Regions from separate parts of the Mesorhizobium sp. USDA 4132 genome, predicted to be linked through region 3. Evidence: riboswitches for the same ligand, from Rfam matches in the RefSeq annotation. Region 3 holds a riboswitch; each other region holds the start of a gene.
What was found. A riboswitch is a leader RNA that binds a small molecule or an ion and turns the genes downstream of it on or off. The one in region 3 is predicted to bind glycine.
Positions count from the first base shown of each region.

Region 1: another riboswitch for glycine. It lies ahead of ACZ9IU_RS27395 (glycine C-acetyltransferase); the one in region 3 lies ahead of gcvT (glycine cleavage system aminomethyltransferase GcvT).
Region 2: another riboswitch for glycine. It lies ahead of ACZ9IU_RS27375 (D-amino acid dehydrogenase); the one in region 3 lies ahead of gcvT (glycine cleavage system aminomethyltransferase GcvT).

Region 1 is NZ_JBWCCP010000002.1:993,542-999,321, forward strand. Features, by position in the region: gene ACZ9IU_RS27385 (Na/Pi cotransporter family protein) at 1-163, opposite strand, end outside; gene tdh (L-threonine 3-dehydrogenase) at 203-1,231, opposite strand; gene ACZ9IU_RS27395 (glycine C-acetyltransferase) at 1,252-2,454, opposite strand; glycine riboswitch at 2,840-2,930, opposite strand; gene ACZ9IU_RS27400 (helix-turn-helix domain-containing protein) at 3,021-3,602, shown strand; gene ACZ9IU_RS27405 (IS30 family transposase) at 4,154-5,155, opposite strand; gene ACZ9IU_RS27410 (NAD(P)/FAD-dependent oxidoreductase) at 5,309-5,780, opposite strand, start outside.
Region 2 is NZ_JBWCCP010000002.1:986,434-992,213, reverse strand. Features, by position in the region: gene ACZ9IU_RS27385 (Na/Pi cotransporter family protein) at 1-159, shown strand, start outside; partial or broken gene ACZ9IU_RS27380 (aminotransferase class I/II-fold pyridoxal phosphate-dependent enzyme) at 170-830, opposite strand; gene ACZ9IU_RS27375 (D-amino acid dehydrogenase) at 974-2,230, opposite strand; glycine riboswitch at 2,365-2,455, opposite strand; partial or broken gene ACZ9IU_RS27370 (helix-turn-helix domain-containing protein) at 2,648-3,127, shown strand; partial or broken gene trbI (IncP-type conjugal transfer protein TrbI) at 3,226-4,239, opposite strand; partial or broken gene ACZ9IU_RS27360 (helix-turn-helix domain-containing protein) at 4,906-5,175, opposite strand; gene ACZ9IU_RS27355 (L-serine ammonia-lyase) at 5,304-5,780, opposite strand, start outside.
Region 3 is NZ_JBWCCP010000001.1:2,279,095-2,284,874, forward strand. Features, by position in the region: gene ACZ9IU_RS11785 (EAL domain-containing protein) at 1-1,121, opposite strand, end outside; gene ACZ9IU_RS11790 (Lrp/AsnC family transcriptional regulator) at 1,255-1,782, opposite strand; gene ACZ9IU_RS11795 (DUF2000 domain-containing protein) at 1,920-2,336, shown strand; gene ACZ9IU_RS11800 (copper chaperone PCu(A)C) at 2,376-2,864, opposite strand; gene ACZ9IU_RS11805 (hypothetical protein) at 2,932-3,309, opposite strand; glycine riboswitch at 3,504-3,591, shown strand; glycine riboswitch at 3,592-3,671, shown strand; gene gcvT (glycine cleavage system aminomethyltransferase GcvT) at 3,739-4,875, shown strand; gene gcvH (glycine cleavage system protein GcvH) at 4,892-5,254, shown strand; gene gcvP (aminomethyl-transferring glycine dehydrogenase) at 5,251-5,780, shown strand, end outside.

The DNA.
Region 1 (5,780 bases), on a different contig from region 3:
GAACGAGGGTTGCGAGAAGGCCGACGCCAAACGCCAACAGCCGGTTGCGCGTACCGGAGCCAATCCACCGGCGCAGTCGTACGCCGAAGGATCGGATCACGCCGGTCTTCACCAGCCGAAGACCCCAGAGAAGAAGTGCGACTGCGCCGATCAGGTCAAGCATGGTCTTTCCTCGCCCTGACGTCTGGTGAGACGCGCTCCATCAGCTATTCCAGTCCAGAACGATCTTGCCGGAATTGCCGCTCTGCATCGTTTTGAATCCCAGATCATATTCACTAACCGGTAGCCGATGAGTAATGACCTTACGGACATCAAGACCGCTCTGCAGCATGGCCAACATCTTGTGCCAGGTCTCAAACATCTCTCGGCCATAGATGCCCTTTACCGTAAGCATCTTGAACACGACCTTGGTCCAGTCTACGGGAGCTGGTCGCGCGGGAATGCCTAGCATGGCAATCTTTCCACCCATGACGAGATGATTGACCATCTGATCGAAGGCAGCCGGCGCCCCACTCATCTCCAGGCCGATGTCAAAGCCTTCCTTCATCCCGAGTCGAGCTTTGACGGAAGAGAGGTCTTCTCTGCTAACATCGACGGGGATGACATCCGCGACCTCTGCGGCAAGCGCCAGGCGGTTTGGATTGATGTCAGTGATCACCACGTGACGCGCTCCGACGTGACGAGCAACGGCGGCGCTCATGATGCCGATCGGTCCCGCACCCGTAATCAGGACATCTTCGCCGACAAGGTCGAAGGAGAGTGCCGTGTGGACAGCGTTGCCGAGCGGGTCGAGGATCGCGCCAACATCGTCATCGATTGCGTCAGGAAGCGGCACGACGTTGAAAGCCGGCAGTCGGAGATATTCGGCAAAAGCACCCGGTATATTGACGCCTATTCCCTTTGTCTCAGGATCGAGATGGAACCGTCCCCCGCGCGCGGCCCGACTGTTGAGACCGATAACGTGGCCTTCGCCCGAAACTCTCTGCCCGATGACGAGGTTGCGTACATTGGCACCGACTTCCACGATCACGCCAGAATATTCATGCCCCACCACCATTGGCACGGGTACGGTTCGCTGCGCCCACTCATCCCACGCATAGATATGGATATCTGTGCCGCAAATCCCCGTCTTGTTGATCTTAATCAGGACGTCATCTGGACCAATCGAAGGGATCGGGCGATCATCAAGCCAGAGGCCGGGTTGCGCTTCCGCTTTAACAAGAGCTCTCATGAAAACACCTCTGTTCAACATCAAATGACGCCCAACGACTTGCCCGCGTCGATGAAAGCATCGATCGCGAACTCGACGTCTTGTTCGGTCAGCGCCGCAGACATCTGGGTTCTGATTCGCGCCTTGCCCTGGGGTACCACCGGATAGAAGAACCCGGCCACATAGACCCCACGTTCATCGAGCGCCTGGGCCATATCCTGAGCCAGGCGCGCCTCATGCAGCATGACCGGAATGATCGGGGTCTGCCCGGGCAGCAGGTCGAACCCCGCCTTTTGCATGCCTGCCCGGAAGCGCCCGGCATGGGAGGCGAGTATCTGCCGGCGGTCGTCCGCTTTCTCAGCGATCTCGATCGCCTTCAACGATCCGGCTGCAACGGCTGGAGCGAGGCTATTGGAGAAGAGGTAAGGTCGTGACCTCTGGCGCAGGAGATCGACGATCGGCTGGGACGCCGCGACAAACCCGCCCATGGCACCACCAAGACTTTTCCCGAGTGTCCCGGTCACGATATCGACCCGTTGGTTGACGCCTGTCAGGGCTGGCGTACCTCGGCCGGCATCGCCGAGATGCCCTGTGGCATGGCAGTCATCGGCCATCACCAGCGCATTATAGCGCTCGGCGAGATCGCAGATGGCGACCAAGTCGGCCACATATCCATCCATCGAAAACACGCCGTCAGTCGCGATCAGCTTGAAACGAGCACCTTCCCGGTTGGCCTCCTTAAGCCGATCTTCCAGTTCATTCATGTTTCCATTTGCGAACCGGTAGCGCCTAGCCTTGCAAAGGCGCACTCCGTCGATAATCGAAGCATGATTGAGGCTGTCGGAGATGATGGCATCTTCGGCTTCCAGCAATGGTTCGAACACACCTCCATTGGCGTCGAAGCAGGCTGCAAACAGAATTGCGTCGTCCTTTCCAAGATACCGGGCAATTGTCTGCTCAAGCTCCCTATGGAGTGTTTGCGTGCCGCATATGAAACGGACCGAGGCCATGCCGAATCCGAACTCATCAAGCGCCTTTTTGGCGGCGTCAATAATCTCCGGATTGTTCGCCAGCCCAAGATAATTGTTGGCGCAAAGATTGATAACTTCGCGTTTCTGGTGCGTGCCGCCAATCGATATTCTCCCGTCTTGCTGACTGGTGATGACACGTTCGCGTTTATAGACGCCATCGGCCTCGATCTGAGCCAAAACGTTGTGCAGATGAACGTCGAATTTCTTAGCCATGGGAATATTCCTTCCAATATACAGGTTTATTCCGGCATCCTGGAATTTGCAAGCTATCGCATCACCGAAAATGCGTCCCGAGCGAAATTCTCAGGCTATTTGATCGGAATGCGGAACCAGTTTGGTTAGCCGCATAAGGATGCTTGTCGAAAAGCGTCACCTGAAGGCCTGATTTTGGTATGTTTATAAGCACCGGTGACACCAGTGATTCCACCGCCGACCACGGCAATACGATCTTTCCGTAAAGGCATAGTACAATAACCGCTTTCGCGATGATCCCTTGCCCCTCTGTCATTAACCTGAGCGCTCCACCGGTCGACCGGAATTGATCCTGACTGCTTACAACGTCGGTAGGAGCGATTGCTTCTCTTTTCAGAGTTTCAGAATTCGTATTGCGGTCCGCTTGCCTGAGAGTTTCCGGGGCAAATGCTCCTTCGGCGAGGTTCTTTTGACTACCTCTTTCCCGCATTTTTGCGTTACTATGCCTACGCTTGAGTGCGCGCAACTGAAAAAAGTAGATAAAGTGGAACAATCCTATATAGAGGAATAGAGAAGGTATTTTTAACATGGTCCAAAAGAGAATGGCTCACCGCACTCCGAAAATCGGGCCTCTCGTTCAAAAGGAACGCAAGCGCCGTAAGCTGACCCTGGAGCAACTTGCCACTCGTTCAGGCGTGTCGAAATCCATGCTCAGCCAGATCGAGCGCGGAGAGGCCAATCCTACATTTGCCGTGGTGTGGAGCCTCACACAGTCGCTCGAGATTGATTTCTCCGACCTAATTGGCGGTAGTAGTGCGGCGACAAACTCCGGGGAGATCGAAGTGATGTCCGCTGGGCATACACCTGAAATACGGAGTGCAGATAACCTTTGCCGGTTGAAGATCTTGAGTGCGCCGCGCCTCGCCGGTCAGTCCGAATGGTACAGTGTTGATATCGAGCCCGGTGGAAAGCTGGATAGCGCGCCGCATGCCCCAGGAACGTCCGAGCATTTCACCGCCATTACCGATGGCTTCGAGGTCAGAAGCGGTGAGAGCCATGTTCGCCTCGCTGCAGGCGAGACGGCGCGTTACGCGGGTGATGTCCATCACCATATTTCGAACATCGGCGATGAGGTAGCTTGTGGCTTTCTCATTGTGCTCTATCGGTAAGCGATCCTGCCACCTGCGGATCACACCATCAAACTCGAACCGATTCTCAAGGGCGGTGGTGCCGGCCTGATGCGTCCAGATGGATTCGACGATGTCGTCCCATGCCGAAATGAGTCTCGTACCACGCGGCGCGCGTATTCGCCCGCGAAGAAGCAGCCCCCAACGACCATGCGCACTTTCGTGTTTTCACGCCAAACTGGCCCCTTGAACATCAAAACTCTCCGAAAACAGTCAAAGGGTTCTTTGCGATACTGTCGGCAACCAGACGCTGCAACAGAACCCATCATTCAGCTCGCATCACAAACACGCTTTTGGGGTTTATCGAAACATCAACGTCCTGGCCGCGCGACGGCGGGGAGGACAGCGGCGTGTTAAAGGTGTCAATCGTAATTGCCTCATTGCCAACTGTCAATGTGGCGGCGAAGTTGAAATGTCCGCCGTTGTGCAAAGTTAAAATGTCACTCTGAGCGCGGTGTCAGCCATTTAGAAATGCGACACTCGACATGGAGAATCTACGCCAAGTGCAACATACGCGATTGGAGGGTAGGGGATCAGCCTGTTTCACGCAAATGGGCGATGAACACTTCGGCCGGTGTTTTGTATCCGAGGCATTTGCGTGGCTGCGCATTCAGGTGATGGCCGAGGTCGACGAGCTGTTGCTGTGTGATGTTGGATAGGTCGGTGTTACCAGGCAGGAAGCGGCGGATCCGCTTGTTGGCGTTCTCGACAGCACCTTTCTGCCAGGGTGAGTTCGGGTCGCAGAACCAGCTCTTGGCGCCGATCCCGTCTTCCAAAGCCCGGAAGCCGGCAAACTCGGTACCGCGGTCGAAGGTAAAGCTGCGACGGGCAAAAGACGGCAGCGGCGAGAACGCATTGATGATCTTGTCCATGATCGGCCGCGAGTGGCGGCTGCGGTTCTTGATCAACACGGTGTAGCGGCTCTTGCGCTCGACGAGCGAAGTGATGTTGGCCTCGCCAAGCTCGCGTTTGAAGATCAGCAGATCGCCTTCCCAATGGCCGAACTCGGACCGATCATCAACAAAATCAGGCCGTTGCGAGATCCGGCACTCAAACGGGATGAGCCCACCACGCGGCTTGCGGGATCCACGCGGCAAGCGTCGGCGACGTCGCTCAGGCAGGTGCTCGTAAAGGCCAAGCGGATAATCCTCCTTGCAGTAGATGAAGCGATAGATCGTTTCCGGGCAGATGCTGACTGGGCTGATCCCGTCAATCAACAGCCGGCCGGCAATCTGTTCCGGTGACCATTTGGCCTTCAATCGATCGATAATCAGGTCTCGCAGCTGTGGATGTCGTCTGAGCTTGCGCAGCCGTCGGCGGCGCTCCTTGCTCATGTCGTCGGCAATGGTGCCGAAGTAACCAGTGTATTCTGGAAACTCGCGGTCGTGAAACGCGTTGCGCCTGAGCTCGCGGTATATGGTCGAACGATGACGGCCGAGTTGGCGGGCGATCTCACCAACCGGCAGCTTGCGTTCCTTTAATTGATACAGATGGCGGCGGTCGGACAGGGTGAGTTGCGAATAGCAGGGCGACATGCAAATTTCTCCAAGGCGAAGCCATTGATGTTATTGGCATGTCGCACTTGAAAATAGAATGTACCCCGCTACAGTCAAAAATCGCATAAGATAGATTATGGAACTCAGAACACTACATTTTGGCTGGGGCCAAATGCATACACGCGACGCCCACTATGGCACCGATCTGACGCTGCTTGTTGGCTTCTGAGCGAGAGAAACGATGTCTCGTTGTGTAATTAAGCGAGCACTGTGCTGGCGCGAGAAGGATATCCAGAGCCAACTCATCGCAACTGCTAGGCGACTCCGCGTACCGATCAAGAAATAGATATGGGCGACGCCCCAGATCCACCAGGCAAGCCACCCTCGAATTTTAAGATTACCAAATTCGATTACCGCTGAGTTGCGTCCAATCGTGGCCAGATTTCCAAGATGGCGATACCTGAACTCATCACGTGAAGCTTTGCCTAACAACTCCGCTCGAATGCGCCGAGCTACGTAATATCCCTGCTGCTTCGCAGCCGGCGCGATTGCCGGAACATTTGCACCGTCTTTCCATACAACGGCTGCAGTATCGCCGATCACGTAGATGTTCGTTGCGCCGTCAATTGTTAGATCAGATTTCACGATCACACGCCCGGCGCGA
Region 2 (5,780 bases), on a different contig from region 3:
AGCATACAGACCAGCTCGCTTCATCTCGACATCCTGCGGGATCTCAAACGCATTAATGCTCACATTGCAGCGATCGCCTATCCAATCCTGAAAGGTAGCGGTACTCTGCGTGAGACGCGTCTGATGGAAAGTCCAGGGTTGGACTACCGGCGACTTTAGCTGCGGTCCGCACGCCACAACCATGCGGTAGATGTTGGTTATGGGATGGCCCTTGGCCGGCCTCGCCGAGATGCCCGGTGGCATGGCAATCATCGACCATGACCAAGGCACCGTAGCGCTCGGCCAGATCGCAGATCGCGGAGAGATTTGCGACATAGCCATCCATCGAGAAGACGCCGTCCGTGGCGATCAGCTTGAATCGCGCGCCATCTCGTGCCGCCTCCTTTAATGGCCTTCCAGTTCGCTCATATCGCCGTTGGCGAAACGATAGCGCTTTGCCTTGCATAGCCGCACGCCGTCGATGATCGAGGCATGGTGGAGGCTATCCGAAGTAATGGCATCCTCGGCCTCCAGCAGGGGCTCGAATACCCCGCCACTGGCATCGAAACAGGCTGCGAACAGGATGGCATCGTCCTTGCCGAGATATCGGGCAATCGCATGCTCCAGTTCCCGGTGTAGTGTCTGCGTTCCAAAGATGAAACGCACCGAGGCCATGCCGAAACCGAATTCCTCCAATCCTCGCTTGCAGCGGCTATGATGTCGGGGTGGTTTGCCAGTCCGAGATAGTTGTTGGCGCAAAGATTGACGACCTCGCGGTTCTCCTTCTTGCCGGAGATCGATATCTTGCCGTCTCGCTGGCTGGTGACGAGACGTTCGTGCTTATAAAGGCCATCGGCTCAATCTGAGCCAGTAGCGCGCTCAGATGAGCTTCTAGTTTCCTAGCCATGTAAATGCTTATCCGTGATATAGGATAATTCCTATAGGAATTATCAAGTGAGCGCATCTGTCAGTATTTGTCATCTGAAAACGAACTTCAGGCTACTTGGTCGGAACCCAGAACGAGCCCTGTAACCATTTCCGCGGTGACAGCTGACAGCGTCCACCCGAGATGCCCATGACCTGTATTGTAGAAGACACCGGGCTTTCGGCCGGCGCGAACGCGCGGCATCATATCCGGCATCATCGGACGCAGGCCGGCCCAGGGAACGCATTGCCGTGTGCTCATCGCCGGGAAGTGCTTGCGGCACCAGGCGACGAGTGGCTCTATACGGGCGTCGCGAATATCACGTCCCGCACCGTTGAATTCGGCAGTTCCAGCTACGCGGAACCGGCTTTCTCCCAGCCGGCTGGTGACGATTTTCGCATCGTCGTCGAGAAGGCTTACCCAAGGCGCCGCAGCCTGATCGTGCTGCTCCGTCAGATTGACCGTGATCGAATATCCCTTGACCGGATAGACATTGATCCTGTCACCCAGCTGCGCGGCCAGCCGTCTGGAATGAACCCCGCCGCAGATGACGATCTTGTCAAAGCTTTCAACAGCGCTCTCAGCCCTGTCCTGCCCTGCCTGGAACTGACCGAAACCAATCCTGATTTCACTGGCAAGCACGTCGATATCGGAGACGTCGCATCCGAACATCTGCCGTACACCCAGCCGTCGGCAGGCAGAAGCCAATCCGTTCGTAAACTTGTGAATGTCACCGGTGAAATCGCTTTCGGTATAAAAGCCGCCGTAGAAATTGCCTTGTAGGGTCGGCTCGATCGATCGGATTTCATCCGATGTGACGGCCCGCCTTGTCAGGCCCGCTTGATCAAGAATCTGCGTCACCTTGGCCGCGTGCTCAAACCCTTTTTTCGACCTGTAGAAATGCAGAATGCCTCTGGTTTGGCAATCATACGCAATGTCTTCGTCAGCCGCCATCTGGATGAGATGGCGGCGAGCCTCGATGGCGAGCCTCGCTGTCGCTTCGGTATTCGAACTATATTTTGGAATGGCGGTTAGAAACTCTGCCATCCAGGACAACTTGTGCCATGAAGGCTTGGGATTGACGAGCAATGGCGCACCCGGCGTGAACATCCATTTGATCCCCTTGAGGATCGTGGTCCAACTGTTCCAGACTTCGGCGTTCGACGCGGAAAGCTGCCCGCCGTTGGCGAAGCTGGTTTCCATGGCCGCATATGGGTGCTTGTCGAAAAGCGTGACTTGAAGCCCGGATTTTGCAAGCTTGTAAGCGGTGGTGACGCCAGTGATACCCGCGCCGATCACGGCGACGCGATCTTTCCGTAGAGGCATTAGAACAACAACCGCCTTCGCGGCTCTCCCGTGCCCCCTCTGTCATTGACCTGAGAGTTTCACAGCCTGACTGGAATTAGTCTGACTGCTTACACCGTCGGTGGAAGCGAATGCTTCTCTTTCCAGAGTTCAGTATTTGTTGCGCGGTCCGTTTGCCTGAGAGTTTCCGGGGCGGTTGCTCCTTCGGCGAGGCTCTTTGACCTTCCTCTCTCCCGCGTTCTTACACTATCATGTGCAAACGCTCGTAACGCAAGCGCAAAAATTCCACAAACGGGAAAATTCCTTTATACAGGACATGATGGAAGCTGATAGAGAGTGGCTCAAAGGAAAATGGTTCAGCGTACATGGAAAATTGGACCGATAGTTCAAAAGGAGCGCAAGCGCCGCAAGCTGACATTGGAGTAATTTGCCACCCGCTCCGGCGTATCGAAGTCAATGCTCAGCCAGATCGAGCGCGGAGAGGCCAATCCGACATTTGTCGTGGTCTGGAGCCTCACGCAAGCGCTCGAAATAGATTTCTCGGAATTGATCGGCGGGAGCAGTGCGGCGACAGGCGCAAATGACATTGAGGTGATATCAGCGGAGCATACTCCGGAGATACGCAGCGCAGATGGACTATGCCGTCTAAAGATCCTTAGTTCGCCGCGTCTGGCCGGTCAGTCAGAGTGGTATAGCGTCGAGATCGAACAGGGCGGCAAACTCGCCAGTGAACCGCACGCACCAGGCACGTCTGAATACTTCACCGCCATCACCGATGGATTAGGAGTCGAAAGTGGCGAGAGCCGGGTTTGCCTGAAAGCTGGTGAAACGGCGCGTTATCCGGCCGATGTCAATCATCACATTTCAAACATCGGCAACAGGGCCGCGCGAGGGTTCCTTGTCGTTTTGTATCGATGAGTTTTTGAATTCCACGGCAGCGCGTCTGGTCCAGACGGCGAGTTCGGGTCTGCTATCGAACGAACCTTATATGTGGCGTCAGTCTCTGTAGGTCGCCGAAAAACAATGTCCTGATCAACGAGGACGTTGAATTGATAGCCCGGCCGGATCTCCAACGTTGGCTGCACGTCCATATTCCGCTGTATCGTGCGGTCGGCTACTCGCCCAAAGGTCTCGGCGAAATTGCGCCTTGCCGCATCGGATGCTGTATCCTGCGTGGGAAGCGTTGAGCTCTGGCACCGCCATGTCGATGCCCGTCCCGATCAGTGCGCTCATGACAGACGAGCCGAAGGTTTTGAGATAGTGGTTGTTCACTTTGTTCCCGAACCCACCATATCCTTGCGCATCCGTGCCGGCCATGCCGCCGATCTGCAATGTCGAGCCGTTTGGAAAGATGATATCGGACCAGACGACAAGAACCCGGCTCTGGCCAAAGGAAACCTTGCTGTCGTAGCGACCGAACAGTTTCGTGCCCTGCGGGATCAGCAGGCGATGGCCTGTCGCGCAGTCGTACACATTCCGGCTGACCTGCGCAGTGATACGCCCGTGGAGGTCGGAAGTGATGCCTGTTATCAATGTCGCCGGAATAACCGTGCCTCGTTTCAGCTCGTACAGGGACTGCTGCGGCACGACGGTGTTCGACAGATAGCCGAGATCCTTGAGGTCGGCATTGAAGAAGTCTTCCTTGGAGCTCTGTCCGTTCGGATCGACATTCTGCCCACCAAGACCGGCGCGCAAGGCGGCGGTGTAAAGATCGGAGGCGTTTCCGTTCGCGGCGGCTGTCGTCGTCCGAGCTCCGGCGCTCTCGTCCTCTTTTTCGACCGCGATTCCAGCTTGCCGCGATCGATGGCGAGAGGCGCATCATAGGCGGAATCCCGCGCCTGCATGCGGGCCATACGCTGACGCTGCTGCTCGCGCAGAACCTGTTCCTGTTGCTCACGGGCGAGACGCGCCCGCCACACCTCCTCCGGCTCCAGTTCAGATCCCCGTCGTTCCGGCCTCTGCTCAGGCAGCTGTGTGAAGGGATTAGCCACCTTCTCTTCGGCCTTTTTGGTCTCGACCGGCGTCGGTTGAAGCCGGATTGCCCGAACTCAACCCTCTCTTTTTCCCTGGACTGTTTTGAAGGAAACCCGGCCGGCAGCCGCGCTCACGCCACGCTTTCCGAAATATCGTCATCGTCTCTCGCCATCCATCGACATCGAGCCATTCCACGAGCTGCAGAAAGCGTGCGGGGAAGGCCGAGGCGAGTGCTGCCTGTACCTGCTGAAAGGCTCGTAGCCGCTTTTTTGATCCGTCACCTTCGCTACGATAATGCGCTGCGAACTGCCGTACCGCCCCCGATGTCGTGTCGATGGCGTTTGGAAGGCAAATGGTTGCCGAGAGATCCGAGGCTGAAAGGGCGGCGATCGCCTCGGTCGCGAGGGCGAGCTCCAGTTGGCGAAGTCGCGAGAGGGGGTGGGGTGACGGTTTGGGTCGCCCTTCTTTTATCTCCTCCAGCGACGCACCGAACAGAGCCTCTGCCTAATGCGGTGTTTTCGCGGTGTAGCCGTAGCCAGTCTGGCGTACAAGGGCGTTCCTGACCGTTAAGAACCGCTGCTTTTCCGGCCCCACCATGTCAGCGGGAGGAGCTATAGTCGCCACGTGGGAGAACATTGCCGGCTTGCCTTTGATCACCCGCGTGAGCGCAAAGATGCGCACGATCTCGTCTACTGCCTCGGCCATGGAGAAGGCGGGCTCGCGGGTGCAAAATCCGCATAACTCTCCCGAACCAGCGTCACCACGTAATCCCGAACGCCATCGGTAATCCGATTGTTCGACGGTCGGCCGATCGCCTTGTGCCGGATCGACGCCGCACCGCCAGTCCGGATCCGATCCAGCAGACGACGGACCTGGCGCTCGCTCAGATCAAGCACATGCGCCGCCGACACCATCGTCATCCGGCCGGCAATCACCGTCGACAAAATCTCGATCCGCTGCAGGTCGCGTTCGCTCATCGCTATCAATCCCATCTGCAATCTCCCTGGCGTCAATCAGACCCGGGGAGTGTGACATTCCAACGTTGCAAAAACAGGACACTTTAACTTTGCGGCTGCAACTTGAAGTGGCGTAACTTGTCTTATGGAACTGAGCGGTTCCATCAACACTCGACCACGTTAACGGCGAGACCACCGGTCGAGGTTTCCTTGTATTTCTCGCTCATGTCGTTGCCGGTCTGGCGCATCGTCTCGATACAGGCGTCGAGCGGCACGAAATGCGTGCCGTCGCCTTTGATCGCGAGCGAGGCGGCCGTGACCGCCTTGACCGCGCCGAGCGCGTTACGCTCGATGCAGGGCACCTGCACGAGGCCCGCGATCGGGTCGCAGGTCATGCCGAGATGGTGTTCCAGCGCGATCTCGGCGGCGTTCTCGATTTGCTCCGGCGAACCGCCCATGACAGCCGCAAGCCCTGCCGCAGCCATGGCGGCGGCCGAGCCCACTTCGCCCTGACAGCCGACTTCGGCGCCCGAGATCGAGGCATTGTGCTTGATGATGCCGCCGATTGCGGCCGCCGTCAGCAGGAAGTTATGGACGTCCGCCTGGGTAGCGTCCTCGTGGAAATGCAGGTAATAACGTAC
Region 3 (5,780 bases):
TCGCCGAGAACATCGAGAATACGGCCGGACGTGACGTCGTCGGCGCAGAGGTTGATGGCGATATGCAGCGATCGGTCGGCCGCGAGCAGCGCCCCGAGATCGGCGATGACAGCCTCGACGACCTGGTCGGTAATCGGCAGGATGAGTCCGCTCTCCTCGGCAAGCGGGATGAACAGATCCGGGCGCACCAGCGATCCATCCGGCCTGCGCCAGCGCACCAGGGCTTCCGCGCCGACGCAGATGCCAGTCTTCAGTTCGATGATCGGCTGATAGTGGACGATGAATTCGCGCTTGCGCACCGCGATCACCAGTTCACCGAGCGGTGACAGCCGCTTCCTGGAGAGCCAGATCACGACGCCGACGATGAAGATGGCGATGAAGGCGCCGACCGGCAGCAGCAGGAACTGTTCCGCCTGGAGCCTGCCGGCAAGGTTGGAGCGTGGCTCCATGGCGATCGCGATCAATCCCTTGTCGCGCGCGATCGCGTAAAGCACCGAGGACGTCATGCCGTTCTTCGGCTCGTCGATCAGCGCATTGACGAGGGCCGTTTCCGGGGAATTGAGTTCGTTGATCAGCATGCCCTGCCGGTTGGCGAGCGCCAGCGAGATGTCGGCATCTGCCAGGATGTCGACGAAACGGGCAGGATCGACCAGCACGTTATAGGGGCCGTAGTGCAGCGCCATCATCGGATTGCCCATGCTGACCGCCGGCTGCACGCGGGTGGCGACTTCCACGCCGTCAGGCGTCATGTAGTCGATCCACGGCCGGTCGACCTTGCGCTCCTCGATCCCCCAGGAGGTGCATTTCAGCAGGCCGTTTTCGAAATAACCGACTTCCTTGACCGAGGGCGTGTTGAAGGCGATCACCCGCATGCGGGCGATATGCTGGTCCGAACAGGGTACCAGGCGCGGATAGGCGAGCGAATCGAGCGCTGCCCGCGCATCCTCGAACGTCCTGCTCGCACGCGTGATCGTCTGCTGCGCGATCCGCTCGAGATTGTCCTGCTGTTTCTCGACCGTGATGAGCCATGAAATATAGACCATCGCGGCAATCGGAATGATTGCCCCGAGCAGGCCGAGGAAAACGGCCGCCGCAATCACCCGAGAACGTCGCAGTTCCATTGCCGAAACCTTTTATGAGAGGTCTTGGGCGTTATTCATCGCGGACTTCTGTTAAGATTCATTGATGCAACTCGATCAGGTTGTATCGAAGCAATTTCTAAAGCCCTTCCGGTTGTCGTCCGCGCGGCGCCAGTCACTCTGAATGCGCTACCCGGCCGGCAAATCCGTTGGTTTCCTGGGTCCGCTTGTCCGCGAAACGCAATGGAAGGCCATCGAAAGCCTTGATCTCCTTGAGGACGAAGGTCGTCTGCATTTCCTTGATGCGCGGCAATCGCCGCAGCGTCGACATGGCGAAATCCGCATAGGCGTCGAGATCGGGTGAGACGACCTGCAACAGGAAATCCGCGTCTCCCGCGATGCTGTAGCAGGCGACCACCTCGTCGAGGCCGATCACCTCGGCTGCGAAAGCTTCCGCCTCTTCCTCGCTGTGGCTGTCGATCTTGACGCGGATGAAGGCGAGCACGCCGAGGCCAATCGCCTTTCGGTTCAGCACTGCCTTATAGCCGTGGATGACGCCCGTCTCTTCGAGATGCCGCACGCGTCGCCAACTCGGCGAGGTCGAAAGCCCGACCTTGTCGGCCAGCGCCTGATTGGTCAGCCGGCCGTCTTCCTGCAACGCTTCCAGAATTCGTATGTCCGCCGGCTCAATGTCGTTCGCCATAAAATCTACCCATATCTCCAGTCATTCAGGTAGATCCTACCTATAAACGCCGAAAACGGGAAGAGAAAGGCAGGATCGACCGGCCGATCCGGAGTAGGCTGCCGGTCCTCTTCCACTGATGGATACCCTGCCCGCCCATGACCGACGACATCCGCCTCGCAATCATCGTCAACCCCGCCCTGCCGCTCGGCCTCGTCGCCAACACGGTCGGCGCCATCTCGGTCGGCCTCGGTGCGCGCATGCCGGCACTTGCCGCCCGCCGGCTGACCGATCGCGAAAACCGGACGATCGATATCAGTTCCGCCCTGCCGGTGCCGATCCTGCAGGCGCAGGCAGAGACGATCCGCTCTTTGATGCTGAAGGCGCTGTTGCCGCTGCAGGACCACGCGATCGTCCCCTTTCCGGCTTTCGCCAGATCGCTGCACGACTACCGCGACTACGAGGCGGCCTTCCCCGATCGCGATCTTGCGGAGGAAGAGATCGACGGCCTTGGCCTCGCCGGACCTTCGAAATGGATAAAGTCGTTGACCGGTAGCCTCAAACTGCTTCGCTAGGAACGAAGAGCCCGCTCCCAAGAGCGGGCTCCATCGAATTCACTTGTGCTCGTGGCCGGCCGGTCCCGCCGCCTCGACCGGCAGCGTGATATCCACCTTGCCGGTCTTCTCGAAGGTCAGTGTTACCGGCACCTTGCCGCCCTGCTTGAAGGGTTCCTTGACCTTGATGAACATCAGGTGCAGTCCGCCGGGCGTCAGCTCGACGGTCTTGCCCGCGGGGATGGCTATGCCGGTATCGAGCTTGCGCATTTTCATTACCTCGCCCTGCATCGCCATCTCGTGCATCTCCACGGTGCCCGCGACCGGCGACGAGACCGACGTCAGCATGTCGTCGGATTTGCCGTTATTCTTGATGGTGAAATAACCGCCGCCGACCGGCTGGCCGGGCAGCATCGCCTTGGTGAAGGCGCCCGTAACTTCCAGGTCGCCGACCTTGGTGGGCGCGTCCTGAGCGGCCGTAGCTCCCGCAATAATAATGCCGGTCGCCGCGAAAATGCTGACGAAAACGAGTTTGGTGAAAGTCTTCATGGAATATCCCCATACGGTGACGGCATCTGTGCCGGTCGGCCGCGATTGATCTGAGAGCGTTAAAGGATCAGATCGAGATCGGCGGAGCACGGGATTTGGGCCGGGCCACGGCGGTCGTACCGAGCAGTTCGGAAAACTGGCGCAGGGGATTGGCAAGCGACGCGCGCGCTGCCGTAAGTAAGGCTTCATCCTCCGGCGGCGGCAGGATGACCGAGGCGGAGAGCAGGCAGACTTCGCAGAGCGGTTTTGCCGCTGGCATCCGATGGCCGTGGTCGCCATCGGAACAGATATCGGCAAATGTGCCGTCCGGCAGCCGATAGGCTTCGCTGTAGGAATCGAGCGGCGCGGAAGCCTGCACGGGCTGATGGGCAAACCCCAGCAAAAGCAGCAGCATCGCGCAGAAAATGCGCGTTGAGGTCGCCGCCATGTCCAGTCTTGCCGTCATCGTTTCGCCTGTTCGAGTGATGCGGGAATAATCCAAATCACGATAAAGCGCAAAAGCCCTTTTGTCGCGTGATACAGAACCCATTTCACCCCGCATTGCATTAGATCAAATCGCGTTTGCTGCGTTGCGACAAAAATAGTGTTCGGTGCGACATGCAGGGCTTGCCAAATGGCGATCGAGGCCGATAATACCACCCAGACTCGCTGGGAGAAGCCGCTTCAATGCGGTGCCGAAGGAGCAACCGCCCCGGAAACTCTCAGGCAAAAGGACCAGCAGTCGACCGACAGGAACTCTGGAGAGAGGCCCGAAGAGGGCCCGCCGAAGGGATAACAATCTCAGGCGACAAGGACAGAGGGGGCTCATAAACCGGTGCGTCATTGCGCCTGAATCTGAGCCGGCGCTTGAAATGCGCCAACCCTGGAGGCGTCCTTGGACGATCAGACCGTTCTCAAGACAACCCCGCTTCACGCCCTCCATCTGTCGCTCGGCGCCAGGATGGTGCCCTTTGCCGGCTACGACATGCCAGTGCAATATCCGGCCGGCGTGTTGAAGGAACATCTGCAAACGCGCACCGCCGCCGGCCTTTTCGACGTTTCCCACATGGGTCAGGTCGTCATCCGTGCGAAATCCGGCGCTTATGAGGATGCGGCACTTGCGCTCGAAAGCCTGGTGCCGGTCGATATTCTCGGCCTGAAACCCGGTCGCCAGCGCTACGGCTTCTTCACCGACGACAACGGCTGCATCCTTGACGACCTGATGATCACCAATCGCGGCGATCACCTGTTTGTCGTCGTCAACGCCTCCTGCAAGGAGGCTGATCTCGCCCATCTGCGGGCGCATCTTTCCAGTTGCGACGTCGAACTCCTCGAAGACCGCGGGCTCCTTGCCCTCCAGGGACCACGCGCCGAAGCGGTTCTGGCTGCTCTCTGGCCGGATGTCACCTCCATGAAGTTCATGGACGTCCGCGACGCGTCTCTGCACGATGTCGACTGTATCGTCTCCCGCTCAGGTTATTCCGGCGAGGACGGGTTCGAGATTTCGGTTCCGGCAGACCAGGCCGAGCAGATCGCCAAGGCGCTGCTCGAAGACCTGCACTGCCAGCCGATCGGCCTCGGCGCCCGCGATTCGCTGCGGCTTGAAGCCGGCCTCTGCCTCTATGGCAACGACATCGACACGACCACCACCCCGATTGAGGCTGCGCTCGAATGGGCGATCCAGAAGCCCCGCCGGACCGGAGGCGTCCGCGCCGGCGGTTTTCCGGGCGCCGACCGCATCCTCGACGAACTGGCGAACGGCACCTCCCGCCGCCGCGTCGGCCTGAAGCCGGAGGGCAAGGCGCCCATCCGCGCCCATGCAAAACTTTACGCCGACGCCGAGGGCCAGACCGAACTCGGCGAAGTCACCTCCGGCACATTCGGCCCCTCGGTCGAAGGCCCCGTCGCCATGGGCTACGTGCCGACCCGCTTTGCCGAACCCGGCTGCCAGATTTTTGCGGAGGTGCGCGGCAAATATCTGCCCGTCACGGTCGCCGCCCTTCCCTTCGTCACCCCCACCTATAAACGATAATCCTCCGGAGAGAACCATGTTGAAATTCACCGCCGAACACGAATGGCTGAAGCTCGAAGACGGTGTCGCAACCGTCGGCATCACCTCTCACGCTGCCGAACAGCTTGGCGACCTCGTTTTCGTGGAACTGCCGGAAGTCGGCGCCATACTCACCAAGGACGGCAATGCCGCGACCGTCGAGAGCGTCAAGGCCGCCTCCGACGTCTATTGTCCGCTGGATGGCGAAGTCACCGAGGTCAACCACGCGATCGTCGACGATCCCTCGATCGTCAATTCCGATCCTCAAGGAGCAGGCTGGTTCTTCAAGCTGAAGCTCAAGACCGCCTCCGACGCCGACGCGCTGCTCGACGAGGCCGCCTACCAGGAACTGATCGCATGACCACCGACAGCACCGATTTCCATTTCACCGACTACCAGCCCTACGACTTCGCCAACCGCCGCCATATCGGTCCCTCGCCCGCCGAGATGGCCGAGATGTTGAAAATCGTCGGCTACAAAAGCCTTGACGCCCTGATCGACGCCACCGTGCCATCCTCGATCCGCCAGACGACCCCGCTCGCCTGGGGTCCGGCGCTGACCGAACGCGAGGCGCTCGACAAGCTGCGCGATACGGCGAACCGCAACAAGGCGCTCGTCTCCTTGATCGGCCAGGGTTATTACGGCACGATCACTCCGCCGGTCATCCAACGCAACATCCTTGAAAACCCCGCCTGGTACACCGCCTACACGCCCTACCAGCCGGAAATTTCGCAAGGCCGCCTCGAAGCGCTCCTCAATTTCCAGACGATGATCTGCGACCTGACCGGCCTTGACGTCGCCAATGCCTCGCTGCTCGACGAGGCGACCGCCGCCGCCGAAGCCATGGCGCTCTGCCAGCGCCAGGCCAAATCCAAGGCGACGGCCTT